3 regions of the Shinella sp. 838 genome follow, and region 3 is predicted to be linked to each of the others. Evidence: predicted binding sites of a transcription regulator. Region 3 holds the regulator's gene; each other region holds the start of a gene.

Region 1 (4,460 bases), on a different contig from region 3:
CGCTCCGACCGCACCGCCAAGTACAACCAGCTGATCCGCATCGAGGAACAGCTCGGCGCCCAGGCGAAATACGCCGGTCGCGGCATCCTGCGCGGCTGATCAGCCACGACGCATCTTTCGGCGGCAGCGCGAGAAAACGCGCTGCCGCCGTTTTCGTTTCTATGAGGGGCGGGGCTGCCCGCCCCTCTCCGACGGCAAGCAATCGCATCTGGAATTCGACATTGCCGCATTACCCTTTTCCATGAGGGGAGAAGGAGAATGCGGCGCCGCTTTCATTCCAGACGCGGGGGCCTTGTCGTTGGGGGAGGTGTCCGGCTGACCGGAAGGAGCAGGGCAGGCCGTGCGGCTGCCCCGCAGGGCGGCTTAGTCCGCCAGCGCCACGGCGATTTCCGCCGCGAGGCGCGCATTGTTCTCGACGAGCGCGATATTGGTCTTGAGGCTGCGGCCGTCCGTCAGGCGGAACAGGCTGTCGAGCAGATAGGGCGTCACGGCCTTGCCGGCGATCTCGTCGCGTTCGGCATTGTCGAGCGCGCGGGCGATGTAGATCTCCATCTCCTCGCGTTCGATCTCGTCGGCCTCCGGCACCGGATTGGCGATCAGCATGCCGCCGTCGACGCCGAGCTGGTCGCGCACCTTCTGGAAATTGGCGATGGCCGCCGGGCTGTTCAGCGTCAGCGGGCTTTTGAGCCCCGAATCGCGCGACCAGAAGGCCGGGAAGATGGGGCTGTCGTAGGTGACGACGGGCACGCCGCGCGTCTCCAGCACTTCAAGGGTCTTCGGAATGTCGAGGATCGCCTTGGCGCCCGCGCAGACGACGATGACGCCGGTGCGCGACAGTTCGTCTAGGTCGGCGGAGATGTCGAAGGTTTCTTCCGCCTTGCGATGCACGCCGCCGATGCCGCCGGTCGCAAAGACCTTGATGCCGGCGCGGGCGGCGCCGATCATCGTCGCCGCAACGGTCGTCGCGCCCGTGCGGCGCTCGGCGATCGCGAAGGCGAGGTCGGCGCGCGACAGCTTCATCGCGCCCTCGGTCTGCGCCAGCGTTTCCAGCGTCGCATCGTCGAGGCCGATATGCAGGATGCCGTCGATGACGGCGATCGTCGCCGGCACGGCGCCTTCTTCGCGGATGATGCGCTCGACGCTGCGGGCCATGTTCAGGTTGCCCGGATAGGGCATGCCGTGGGTGATGATCGTCGATTCGAGCGCGACGATCGGCGCGCCGCGGCTCTTGGCGGCGGCGACTTCGTCCGAATACTGCATCGGCAGGAGGGTGGAAACGGGTCTGGTCATGCGAGGTCCTTGCAGGAATTTCGGCAAAAAAGTCTCATGCCATTCCTTCGGCCTCCGGCACAAGGGAAAGTGCGGCCTGAAGCGCCGCCTGCGACATTTCTTCGGCGACGGCGAGCGGCGAGCGCACGGTGATCGCCGCGGCGGCAACCCCGTGGCGCAGCGCCTCGCCGATCTCGTGGCCGCTGATCCAGGCGTCGAGGAAGCCGGAGGCGAGCGAATCGCCCGCGCCGGTGACGTCGCCGAGCGCGGGGGCTTCCGGCGGCGCAACGCATGCGGCGCGCTTTGCATCGAAGGCGACGACGCCGCGGCCGCCGCGCGTCACGACACCGGCGGAAAGGCCGGCTGCGCGCAGCGCCTTCGGCCAGTCGGCCGGATTGTCCGGTGCTGCGCCCGTCAGTGTGCGCGCCTCCGCCTCGTTCATGAACAGGAAGGCGAGGGCGGGAAGGCTAGCGGCGAACCGCGGGACCTTGGCCGGTGAAATGGCGATTCCGGCGATCGGCACACCTGCGGCGCACGCCGCCGTCGTCATGGCCGCCAGCGTTTCGGCCGGCAGGTTGGCATCGGTGAGGATCAGCCCAGCCGCGGCGACCGCATCGCGCATCGCCCGCTGCTGCAGGCGGCGCGGCGAGAAGAGGCGGTAGAGTTCCATGTCCGCCAGGGCGATGACGAGGTTGCCGTCCCGCTCGATGATCGCCGTATAACTTGGCGTCGCCCGGTCGAGGAAGGTGAAGGGTGTGTCCTCGACCCCCGCCGCTTCCGCTGCCGCCGCGACGATGTCGCCATCCGCATCGCCGCCGCGCGGCGAGACGAGCCGCACCGTCCGGCCGAGCCGGGCGAGGTTGCGCGCCGCATTGAACGCGCCGCCACCCGCTTCCACGAACCAGGCACCGGGATTGCTCGCCCCCGGCGCCGTCTCGCCGGCAATGCGCCCGCGCCTGTCCACATGGGCGCCGCCCATCACCAGTATCGTCTTTCCCGTCATCGTCTTCCTTCATTCCCGCGGCACGATTCGCCTGCAACCGTGCAGACCCTGCGCGGGTACATCCTTGTTCCGCCACGGCTTTCAACAGCCCTAAACGAAAAGAGAACACACGCTCGATTCACGAAATAATTCAAATGGATGAATGGATCTTGCAAAAAGAGAACAAAATGTGTACATAGCTTTCATCGACGGCTTCGTTGCCTGTCTTGCTTCAATAACCTAAAGGTGGACGAAATGGCACAGAACACTTTGCGGCTCGTAGAGGATAAAGCAGTGGATAAAAGCAAGGCACTCGAAGCGGCACTCTCCCAGATCGAGCGCTCCTTCGGCAAGGGCTCCATCATGAAGCTCGGTGGCAAGGACAGCGTCATCGAGATCGAGACGGTGTCGACGGGCTCGCTCAGCCTCGACGTCGCACTCGGGATCGGCGGCCTGCCCAAGGGCCGTATCATCGAGATTTACGGCCCGGAAAGCTCGGGCAAGACGACGCTTGCGCTGCAGACCATCGCCGAATCCCAGAAGAAGGGCGGCATCTGCGCCTTCGTCGACGCCGAACACGCGCTCGATCCGGTCTATGCCCGCAAGCTCGGCGTCGACCTTGAAAACCTTCTCATCTCGCAGCCCGACACCGGCGAGCAGGCGCTCGAGATCACCGACACGCTGGTGCGCTCCGGCGCCGTCGATGTGCTGGTTGTCGATTCGGTCGCCGCGCTCACGCCGCGCGCCGAAATCGAGGGCGAGATGGGCGAGAGCCTGCCGGGTCTCCAGGCGCGCCTGATGAGCCAGGCGCTGCGCAAGCTCACCGCCTCGATCTCCAAGTCGAACACGATGGTGATCTTCATCAACCAGATCCGTATGAAGATCGGTGTCGTCTACGGTTCGCCGGAAGTGACGACGGGCGGCAACGCGCTGAAGTTCTATGCCTCCGTCCGCCTCGACATCCGCCGCATCGGCGCCGTCAAGGAGCGCGACGAGGTGATCGGCAACCAGACGCGCGTCAAGGTCGTCAAGAACAAGATGGCACCGCCCTTCAAGCAGGTCGAGTTCGACATCATGTATGGCGAGGGCGTTTCCAAGACCGGCGAGCTCATCGACCTCGGCGTCAAGGCGGGCATCGTGGAAAAGTCCGGCGCCTGGTTCTCCTACAACAGCCAGCGTCTCGGCCAGGGCCGCGAGAACGCCAAGACGTTCCTGCGCGACAATCCGGATCTCGCCCGCGAGATCGAGACGGCGTTGCGCCAGAATGCCGGCCTGATCGCCGACCGCTTCCTGGAGAACGGCGGACCGGATCCGAACGACGCGGACGACGCGGCCGGCATGTAATCGCCGCGCAACGGTTTCGCAAAAACATCGAAGACCGGCCTCTTCTTCGCGAAAGGCCGGTTTTTTGGTGTCTGGACAGGGGCCGAGGCGGGCGATAAAAGCCTTCAGTTCTCGCGCGCGCCAAGGTTTTCGACCTTCCGCCTCCTCTAAGCGGCAGGCGCGGGCGGTTTCGACGGAATTCGCGGATGGGTGACCTTGACGGGTCTTCCGGGCGGGCACTCCGGCCGGCGAGGCGGTTTCGCCATCGTTGCAGTGAATTGGGTGGGTGATGCGCCGGTTTTCCGGCGCAAAAGGGCAGAGATGAAGGACGCGATATGAGCGGCGTGAATGAGATCCGGTCGACTTTCCTCGACTATTTCCGAAAGAACGGCCACGAGATCGTGTCGTCCAGCCCGCTCGTGCCGCGCAACGACCCGACGCTGATGTTCACCAATGCCGGCATGGTGCAGTTCAAGAACGTCTTCACCGGCCTGGAATCGCGTCCCTATTCCACAGCGACGACAGCCCAGAAGGTCGTGCGTGCCGGCGGCAAGCACAACGACCTCGACAATGTCGGCTATACCGCGCGGCACCTGACCTTCTTCGAGATGCTCGGCAACTTCTCGTTCGGCGACTATTTCAAGGAGCGCGCCATCGAGCTTGCCTGGACGCTGGTGACGAAGGGGTTCGATCTGCCGAAGAACCGGCTGCTCGTGACCGTCTATTCCGAGGACGAGGAAGCGGCCATCCTCTGGAAGAAGATCGCCGGCCTTTCCGACGACCGGATCATCCGTATCCCGACCTCGGACAACTTCTGGCAGATGGGTGACACCGGTCCCTGCGGCCCCTGTTCGGAAATCTTCATCGACCAGGGCGAGCATGTCTG
Region 2 (4,460 bases), on a different contig from region 3:
CTGCAGCAGGTCGTCCTTGCGGGTGTCGGCATCCTCATGGATACGGCCGAGATGCGGCTCGTACCACATCCGCACCGTGCCGATCTCCGCCGGCCAACCAGCCTCCGCCTTTCGCAGCGCCGTGACCAGCGTGACGAAGGCGGGCCAGTCGTCGCCGGTCTTGGCCGGCGGCGGGATTTCGGCGAGCGACTGCAATGGCTCGGGATCAGCCGCGATCGTGTCGAGGATCTTGCCAGCGATCTGCGGCCCGATACCGGGCAACAGCTTCAGCACCCGGAAGCCGGCAACCCGGTCGCGCGGGTTTTGGCTAAATCGCATGACCGCCAGCATGTCCTTGACGTGCGCGGCGTCGAGGAACTTGAGGCCGCCGAATTTGACGAACGGGATGTTTCTACGGGTGAGCTCGATCTCCAGCGCGTTGCTGTGGCTGGAGGTCCGGAACAGCACGGCCTGCTGCTTCAGCGTCATGCCCACCTCGCGGTTGGCGAGCACCTGCTCGACGATATAGGCGGCCTGGTCGATCTCGTCCTTGACAGTGACCAGCATCGGCCGCTGCTCGGAGGCGCGGTCCGTCCAGAGATTTTTTGTATAGCGTTCCCTTGCCAATTCGATCACGCCATTGGCCGCTGCAAGGATCGGTTGGGTCGAACGATAATTGCGGTCGAGCGTGATGACGTCCGCCTGCTTCGGCGAGAACTCCTTCGGGAAATCCAGGATGTTGCGGATGGTTGCCGCCCGGAAGGAATAGATCGACTGTGCGTCGTCGCCGACAACGGTCAGGCCGCGGCCGCCCGGCGCCAGCGACATCAGGATCGACGCCTGCAGGCGATTGGTGTCCTGGTATTCGTCGACGAGGATGTGGTCGAAGCGGTTGCCGACGTCCTCGGCCAGCTCGGTTTCGGAAACCATTTGCGCCCAGTAGAGCAGCAGGTCGTCGTAATCCAGGACGTTCTGCGCCTGCTTCGCTTCCGTATAGGTGGCAAAAAGCTGCTTCAGCTCCTCCTCCCACTCCAGCACCCAGGGATAGGACGACTTGAGGATCTCCTTGATCGAAGCCTCGGAATTGACCACGCGGGAATAGATCGCGATGCAGGTGTTCTTGGTGGGGAAACGGCTTTGCTTGGCAGAAAAGCCAAGGTCGTGCCGGACGAGGTTCATCAGATCGGCGCTGTCCTCGCGGTCGTGGATAGTGAAGTCGATGCTGAGACCGATCTGCTCAGCATACATGCGCAACAGCCGTGCGCCGATCCCATGGAACGTTCCGGCCCACGCGAGTGCGTCGGTCATGATGGCGACATTGTCGCCGAGCACCTGACGGCAGATGCGCTGCACGCGGCGCGCCATTTCTGAAGCTGCCCGCCGAGAAAAGGTCATCAGCAGGATGCGCCGTGGGTCGGCGCCATTGACGATGAGGTGCGCGACGCGGTGCGCCAGCGTGTTGGTCTTGCCGGAGCCCGCGCCGGCGATGATCAGCAGCGGGCCGCCGGTCTTTCCGTCCGGCAGGCCGATACCGTGCTCGACGGCTTCGCGCTGCCGGTCGTTGAGTTTTTCAAGATGCGCCGCCGCCATTTGTCCCCAGACACCATAAGAAAAATTTCCTACCCCTCCGATCGCCGGATATCTCCTTGATACAGCTAAGGGATTCGTTTCAACGACTTAGCCGAGGGGCAACTTCCGGAGCGGAGGCCCGATTGACTCAGTTAGGCAATCGGAACAAATAATGAACATATCAGCCTAAAGAACCGCTGAAAACCCTAGGGAGTAACAATTCTGCCGTGGCAAACCATGCCCACAACCCCGTGCTGGCCGAGCTTCGCGAGCGCATCGAGCAGCTCGAAGGCGGCGCCCGGCGCGCGCGTCAGGTGCTGCCTTTCGGGGTTACCGAGGTCGACCGATCCTTGCCGGGCGGAGGGCTCGCCTTCGGGGCGCTGCACGAAATCGCCGGCGGCGGGGGAGGGACGGTCGATGGGGCTGCAGCAGCACTCTTCGTGGCCGGCGTCGCGGCGCGGGCGGGCGGCAAGGTGCTCTGGTGCATGGCGCGCCCGGACCTGTTTTTCCCGGCAGTGACGCAGGCCGGTCTCCCTCCGGATCGCGTGGTGTTTTGCGAAAGCGACCGTGAAGAGCAGGTGCTGGACGCGATCGAGCAGGGCTTGTCGTTTCGTGGCCTCGCGGTGGTCGTCGGCGAACTCGTCCGTCTGCCGATGACGGCCTCGCGGCGCCTGCAGCTGGCGGCCGAGAAAACTGGCGCCATGGGCATCGTGCTCCGGCGATGGCGACGACAGAACGAGGCATCGGACTACGGGCAGCCGACGGCCTCGACGACACGGTGGCGCATCAGCACCTTGCCATCGCAAAGACTGCCGGTGGCCGGCGTCGGAAGGGCGCGCTGGCTGGCGGAACTGATGCGCGTCAAGGCCGGCGAATGCGCCGAATTCGAAATTGGAGCCCCCGATGCCAAGGGTCGTATCTGTCTACTTCCCACAGCTATCGACCGAGCGGATCAGACGGCGCGCCGGCGAAGCCTTGCCGGCTGACAAGCCGCTGGTCGTGGTTGCCCGCAGCGGCTCGAAACGCTGGATCTCCGCCGCCGATCCGACAGCTCAGAAGCTTGGCCTGCGCATTGGCATGGCGGCCAGCAAAGCTCAGGCCATGGTCGCCGATCTCCTCATGGTCGATGCGGCCCCGGCCGAGGACGCCGCGGCCCTGGAGCGGCTGGCGCTCTGGACGCTCCGGCAATATAGCCCCGTCGTCGCCGTCGATGGCGCCGACGGTCTCGTCATCGATACGGAGGGAGCCGATCACCTGCACGGCGGCGAGGCGCTGCTCGTGTCGGGTCTCGTCAATCTGTTGCGCGGCCGCGGGCTGACAGCGCGTGTCGCCTTGGCCGACACCTGGGGCGCCGCGCATGCGCTCGCCCGGCTGCTGGCGGCAGAAACGACCGTCGTGCCGGTGGACAATGTGACGAAAGCGGTCATCGACCTGCCGATCGCCGCCCTGCGGCTACCGGCGGAGATCGTCCAGGGCCTGCGTGTTCTCGGGATCGATACGGTCGGCCAGCTTTCCGCCATGCCGCGCGCACCGCTGACGTTGCGGTTCGGGCCGGAACCGGCACGTCGCCTCGATCAGATATTCGGCCGCATCGCCGAACCGATCGAGCCGATCCGCACGCCGGAACTGATTGAGGTCTCGAAGAATTTTGCCGAACCGATCGGCGCGCCCGAGACCATCGCCAAATATGTCCGCCGGCTGGTCGGCCAGCTCTCGGCGCGGCTGGCGGAAAACGGCCTTGGCGCGCGACGCTGCGATCTCTTCATCCATCGCGTCGACAATACGCGCCAGCATCTCCGCGCCGGTCTTGCCAAACCCGTTCGCGACCCGGCGCGGCTGTCGAAGCTGCTCTGCGACCGCATCGAGACCATCGATCCCGGTTTTGGCATAGAGAAGCTGGTGCTGGTCGCCGTCTTCGCCGAGCCGCTGGAGGAGCGTCAGGTCGCTTCCTCGCTGATCGAGGAGGAGGTTGCCGACATCACCCCGCTGGTCGATATTCTCGGCAATCGCGGGCACCGGCTTTTTCGGGTCGCGCCCGTCGGCTCCGATGTACCGGAGCGTTCAGTCCGGCGCATCGCGGCGACCGCGCCTGACGTCGGCGAGGCCTGGGCCGTCAAATGGCCGCGGCCGACGCGGCTCTTCGCGCACCCGGAGCACATCGAGGTGATCGCCCTCCTGCCGGACCAGCCGCCTGCGGTGTTCACCTGGCGCGGCAAGCGCCGGAAGGTTGTGCGCGCCGACGGCCCGGAACGGATTTTTGGGGAGTGGTGGCGCCGGCCGCGCGAGTTCCAGGCGGTCAGGGACTATTTTGTGGTCGAGGACGAGCTTGGCGAACGCTACTGGCTCTATCGCGCCGGCGACGGCATCGATCCGGCAACCGGCTCGCATCTGTGGTTCGTGCATGGGGTGTTTGGATGACACGCTATGCCGAGCTGCAGGTCACGACGCATTTCTCGTTCCTGCGCGGGGCGTCCAGCGCCGAGGAACTGTTCGCGGCGGCGGCCGCGCTTGGCATCGAGGCCGTCGGCGTCGCCGATCGCAACAGCCTGGCCGGCATCGTGCGCGCCTGGGAGGCGGCCAAGGCCACCGGCATTCGCCTGGTCGTCGGCTGCCGTCTTGATCTGACCTACGGCATGTCGATCCTCGTCTATCCCATGGACCGTCCGGCCTATTCGCGCCTGACGCGACTGTTGTCGCTCGGCAAGGCCCGCGGCGGCAAGGGCAAGTGCCTGATCGATTTCGCAGATGTTGCCCTGCACGCGGCTGGCATAATCGGCGTGCTCGTACCAGACGAAGCCGACGAGACCTGCGGCGTGCAGCTGCGCAAGATGGCCGAGCTGTTCGGTGATCGGGCCTATGTCAGCCTGTGCCTGCGACGCCGGCCGAACGACCGGATGCGCCTGCATGGCATC
Region 3 (4,460 bases):
GCGGCAAGGCCGAGACGGTGCGCATCGCGGTTGCCGAAGGGTTCATCCGCATGGCGCCGGCAACGCTGGACCTCATCCTCAAGGGCGACGCCAAGAAGGGCGACGTGATCGGTACGGCGCGGCTTGCCGGCATCATGGCCGCCAAGCAGACCGCCAGCCTCATCCCGCTCTGCCATCCCCTGATGCTGAGCAAGGTCGCGGTCGACATCCGCGAGGACCGCAGCCTTCCGGGACTGCGGATCGAGGCAATGGCCAAGCTGACCGGCCGCACCGGCGTGGAGATGGAGGCGCTCACCGCCGTCAGCGTCGCCTGCCTCACCATCTACGACATGGCGAAAGCCGCAGACCGCGAGATGGAGATCGGCGGCATCCGCCTCGTCGAAAAATCCGGCGGACGCTCCGGCGACTACCGGCGCGGAGACGCAGGCTGATGTCGCTGCTGCCTGTCGAAGACGCCCTCCATCGCCTGCTTTCGGCCGCCCGGCCGACACAGCAGACAGAGCTGGTCCGGCTGCACGAGGCGGATGGCCGCGTGCTTGCCGAGGATGTCGCTGCCAAGTTGACGCAGCCGCCCTTCGACAATTCCGCGATGGACGGTTATGCCGTGCGCCACGCGGATATAGCCACGCTCGGCTCGATCCTGAGCGTTGCGGGCATGTCGTCCGCTGGCCACGCCTTCCAGGGCACCGCAGGCCCCGGCGAGGCCGTGCGTATCTTCACCGGCGCCCCGCTGCCGGCCTTCGCCGATACCGTGCTCCTGCAGGAAGATGCCGAGGTCCTGGAAGACGGTCGCATCCGCACCACCTTCCTCACACCGAAGGGCCGCCACATCCGCCCGCGCGGCCAGGATTTTTCCGAAGGCGAAATCGTCCTGAGGACCGGCGACGTGCTCGATGCCGGCCGCCTGACGGTCGCGGCAGCCATGAACCATGCGGCGGTGACCGTCTATGCACGCCCGCGCATCGCCGTGCTCGCCACCGGCGACGAGCTTGTGTCGCCGGGCACGCCCCCAGGCGCCAGCCAGATCATTGCATCCAACACCTACGGCGTCGCTGCGCTCGCCCGCGCGGCAGGCGCCGAGGTGATCGACCTCGGTATCGTCGGCGACGACAAGGACGCAATTCTGAACGCCGTGCGCCACGCACTGTCGCTCGGTATCGATGCGCTCGTCACACTCGGCGGCGCATCTGTCGGGGATTTCGACCTTGTGCAGCCCGTGCTCGGCGAAGCCGGCATGGACCTCGATTTCTGGCGCATCGCCATGCGCCCCGGCAAACCCCTGATGGTCGGCCGCCTCGGCGACGTGCACGTCGTGGGCCTGCCCGGCAACCCTGTTTCGAGTCTCGTCTGCTCGCACCTCTTCCTCGTTCCCCTCGTGCGCCGCCTCGCGCGCCTTCCAGCGGAAAACCGCGAACGTCCGGCCATTGCCGCCGTGCCGCTCAAGGAGAACGACCACCGGCAGGACTATGTTCGCGCACGCATTGCCCGCGACCCCGCCGGAGACCTGCTCGTCACGCCCCTCGACAAGCAGGATTCCTCCATGATGAAGGCCTTCTCCGCATCCGAGGCCCTTCTCGTCCGCGCACCCCACGCGCCGGCGGCCCCTGCAGGCGCGCCCTGTACAGTGCTTCTCCTGCGCGAACCATCCGCCTGAACAGTACTATTATTGTTTCAGCAGCCCCTTGCAGAACACATATGGAACAGATAGTGTCTGTTCTGGATTTGTTTCACTCGATTCTCGGTGGAGGGGCCATGCTCACGCGGAAACAACAGGAACTTCTCCTGTTCATTCATGAACGGATGAAGGAGTCCGGTATTCCTCCCTCCTTCGACGAGATGAAGGACGCGCTGGATCTCGCGTCGAAATCGGGCATCCACCGCCTCATCACGGCGCTGGAGGAACGCGGCTTCATCCGGCGCCTGCCGAACCGGGCCCGCGCGCTCGAGGTGATAAAGCTTCCCGAAGCCTATACCCAGAGCCTGCAGCCGCGCCGCGGCTTTTCACCTGCCGTCATCGAGGGCAGTCGCGGCAAGCAGCCCCCCGCTCCCGTCGCCGCCCCGCCGCAGCGCACGCCCGTGGCCGAGGTTTCCTCATCCGTCTCCGTGCCTGTCATGGGCCGCATCGCTGCCGGCGTGCCGATCTCCGCCATCCAGAACAACACCCATGACATCACCGTTCCGGCCGAGATGATCGGCAACGGCGATCACTATGCGCTGGAGGTCAAGGGCGATTCGATGATCGAGGCCGGCATTCTCGATGGCGACACGGTGATCATCCGCACGGCGAGCAGCGCCAATCCCGGCGAAATCATCGTCGCGCTTGTCGACGACGAGGAAGCCACGCTGAAGCGCTTTCGCCGCAAGGGCGCGTCGATCGCGCTCGAAGCGGCAAACCCCGCCTACGAGACCCGTATCTTCGGGCCGGACCGGGTAAAAATCCAGGGCAAGCTGGTCGGCCTCATTCGCCGCTATCACTGATCGGCCGGCTGATCGAAACTGCCCGTGCGCCAGTCGTAGCTGCGGTGGCGGGCCCAGGGCCGGTCGAGACTTTCCACGGCCGGTGTGACCTGCGCAGCTGAAAAGATGTTGGATAGGCCTTCGGCGGCCGGGTGGATTTCGAGGGCGCCGGTTCGCCTCAGGTGACGCACAGTCACCAGGCGCGCACCCGAGCGGCAGGCCTCGAGCCGCAGGGCCAGGGACAAGACGACGAGGTCGGCAGCGTCGCAGGCCGTGCCCAGGAAGGCGACGTCGTCGAGGGTCACGATCCGCCAGCCGCTTGGCGAGACGGCGGCGCAGAAGGCCTTTGCCTCGCAGACGAAGCCATTGCCGGCCCGGGCCGCCGCGAGCGCGGACGCCATGGCGTCCCTCGCCTTCTGCCGGTCGGCCTTGCGCCGGGGCTTGTTTCGGCTTTCTGCGGCACCCGTGGTGCTGACGGCTTCTTCAAGGGTCAAGCCGGCGCTTCTGCGGATCTCGGGTTTTACAAGTTCGCCGAGCCGAAGGGCGCGCCGCCACTGCGCATAGATGAAGTCTGGCGGTCTTGCCCGGTTTGTGGCGACGGTTTCGCCGCGAAGGATGGCAACGAGGCGGCCATCCTCGGACACCAGCGCTTCCGGCGTGGCACCTCCAGCCGGAAAGCAGGCGATGGCGAGGCCGATCCCGACAAGCAGCGTTCCCGCATGGCGCAGCCGCGTGCGCAGGATGCAGACAAGCCCGCCACCAAGACCGATCAGCAGGAACGCAATCGAGGGAATGCGGCCGGTGACGATCTCGCCCTTCCAGCTCGCAACCCATGTCGACAGCGCGATCATCCACTCGATGCCCTTGCCCATGATCGCGAAGGGCACGCCATCGAGGCCGAAAGGCATGAGCAGTACGGCGATGAGGCCGAAGGGCATGACGATCGCGCTGATGACAGGCATAGCGAGCAAGTTGCCGGCAAGTCCATAGGCCGGGATGCGATGGAAATGGCCGATGGAATAGATCAGGGTCGCGAAGCCGCCGATCAGCGAGGACAGGAGCAGCCCGCCGAAGAAGCGCCCCAGCGCACCGCCGAACAGTTTCAGGCGCCCTCCCTCGCCCTCGCGGCGGACGGGACGTTCCCGCCAGGCCGCATAGCCGGCGACGAGCCCGAGCGTTGCGGCATAGGACATCTGGAAGCCCGGATTGGTGACGGCCGACGGTGTCATGGCAAGGATGACGATGGCCGAGAGTGCCACGTTGCGCAGGCTGATCGCCGCACGGCCGAACAGCACCGCCACCAGCATGATGCAGATCATGATCCACGAGCGCACGGCGGAGATCGCACCGCCCGAAACGAGGATATAGAGCGTCACCATGGCGAGCGCACCGGCGGCAGCGATCTTCTTGGCGGGATAGCGTTCGGAAAAGCCCGGGATCAGTGCCATCAGAACGCGGGCGCCGACGAGGAAAGTGCCGGCGGCGAGCACCATGTTGAGCCCGGAAATGGCCAGCACATGGGCAAGCCCCGCCTCTCGCAATGCCTCCACCGTTTCCGGGCTGATCGCCCGCTGCTCCGCCGTCACCAGGGCCGCGGCGATCGCGCCGGCATCGCCGCCAATCCGCCCGCGGATATGCTCGGTGAGGTTGTTGCGCCAGGTCGCGACCGTCTGTCGAATCCGACCCTCGACGCCCGGCTCGGCCACTGCAACCGCACGCGGGGCCTGATAGAAGTAGCCGACCGCGCCGGTGCCGGCGAAATAGGCGTCGAAGGCGAAGTCGTTGAGGCCGGAAAGCGCCGGGCCGGAGGGCGGCCCGAGCCGTGCCCGTCCGGTTATCCCACCGCCGATCGGGATCGGCGCATGCCGACTGCGGGCGAGGAGCGTCACCACGCCGGGCGGGCGTTTGAGCACCGGGTCGCGTGTCGTATCGAGCGCGATGCGGTAGCGGATCGCACCCCGTTCGTCACTCTCGCGCGCCAGCACCCGCCCGCTGACATCGGT

Evidence for each region. Region 3 encodes LexA, which represses DNA repair genes until DNA is damaged. Its sites were predicted from a motif close to TGTTCNNNNTGTGTTCNG; they were not measured.
Region 1: a site for LexA is predicted at 2,431-2,448, ahead of recA (recombinase RecA). Genes of this name have one in related genera too.
Region 2: a site for LexA is predicted at 1,710-1,727, ahead of P9A16_RS30720 (ImuA family protein). Genes of this name have one in related genera too.

The regions. Positions count from the first base shown of each region.
Region 1 covers NZ_JARSBQ010000011.1:123,824-128,283, forward strand. The annotation lists gene eno (phosphopyruvate hydratase) at 1-99, shown strand, start outside; gene P9A16_RS26175 (pseudouridine-5'-phosphate glycosidase) at 364-1,290, opposite strand; gene P9A16_RS26180 (carbohydrate kinase family protein) at 1,325-2,272, opposite strand; gene recA (recombinase RecA) at 2,507-3,595, shown strand; gene alaS (alanine--tRNA ligase) at 3,910-4,460, shown strand, end outside.
Region 2 covers NZ_JARSBQ010000016.1:58,603-63,062, forward strand. The annotation lists gene P9A16_RS30715 (ATP-dependent helicase) at 1-1,569, opposite strand, end outside; gene P9A16_RS30720 (ImuA family protein) at 1,776-2,534, shown strand; gene P9A16_RS30725 (Y-family DNA polymerase) at 2,452-3,966, shown strand; gene P9A16_RS30730 (error-prone DNA polymerase) at 3,963-4,460, shown strand, end outside.
Region 3 covers NZ_JARSBQ010000001.1:1,548,384-1,552,843, reverse strand. The annotation lists gene moaC (cyclic pyranopterin monophosphate synthase MoaC) at 1-431, shown strand, start outside; gene P9A16_RS07335 (molybdopterin molybdotransferase MoeA) at 431-1,654, shown strand; gene lexA (transcriptional repressor LexA) at 1,753-2,478, shown strand; gene P9A16_RS07325 (ComEC/Rec2 family competence protein) at 2,472-4,460, opposite strand, start outside.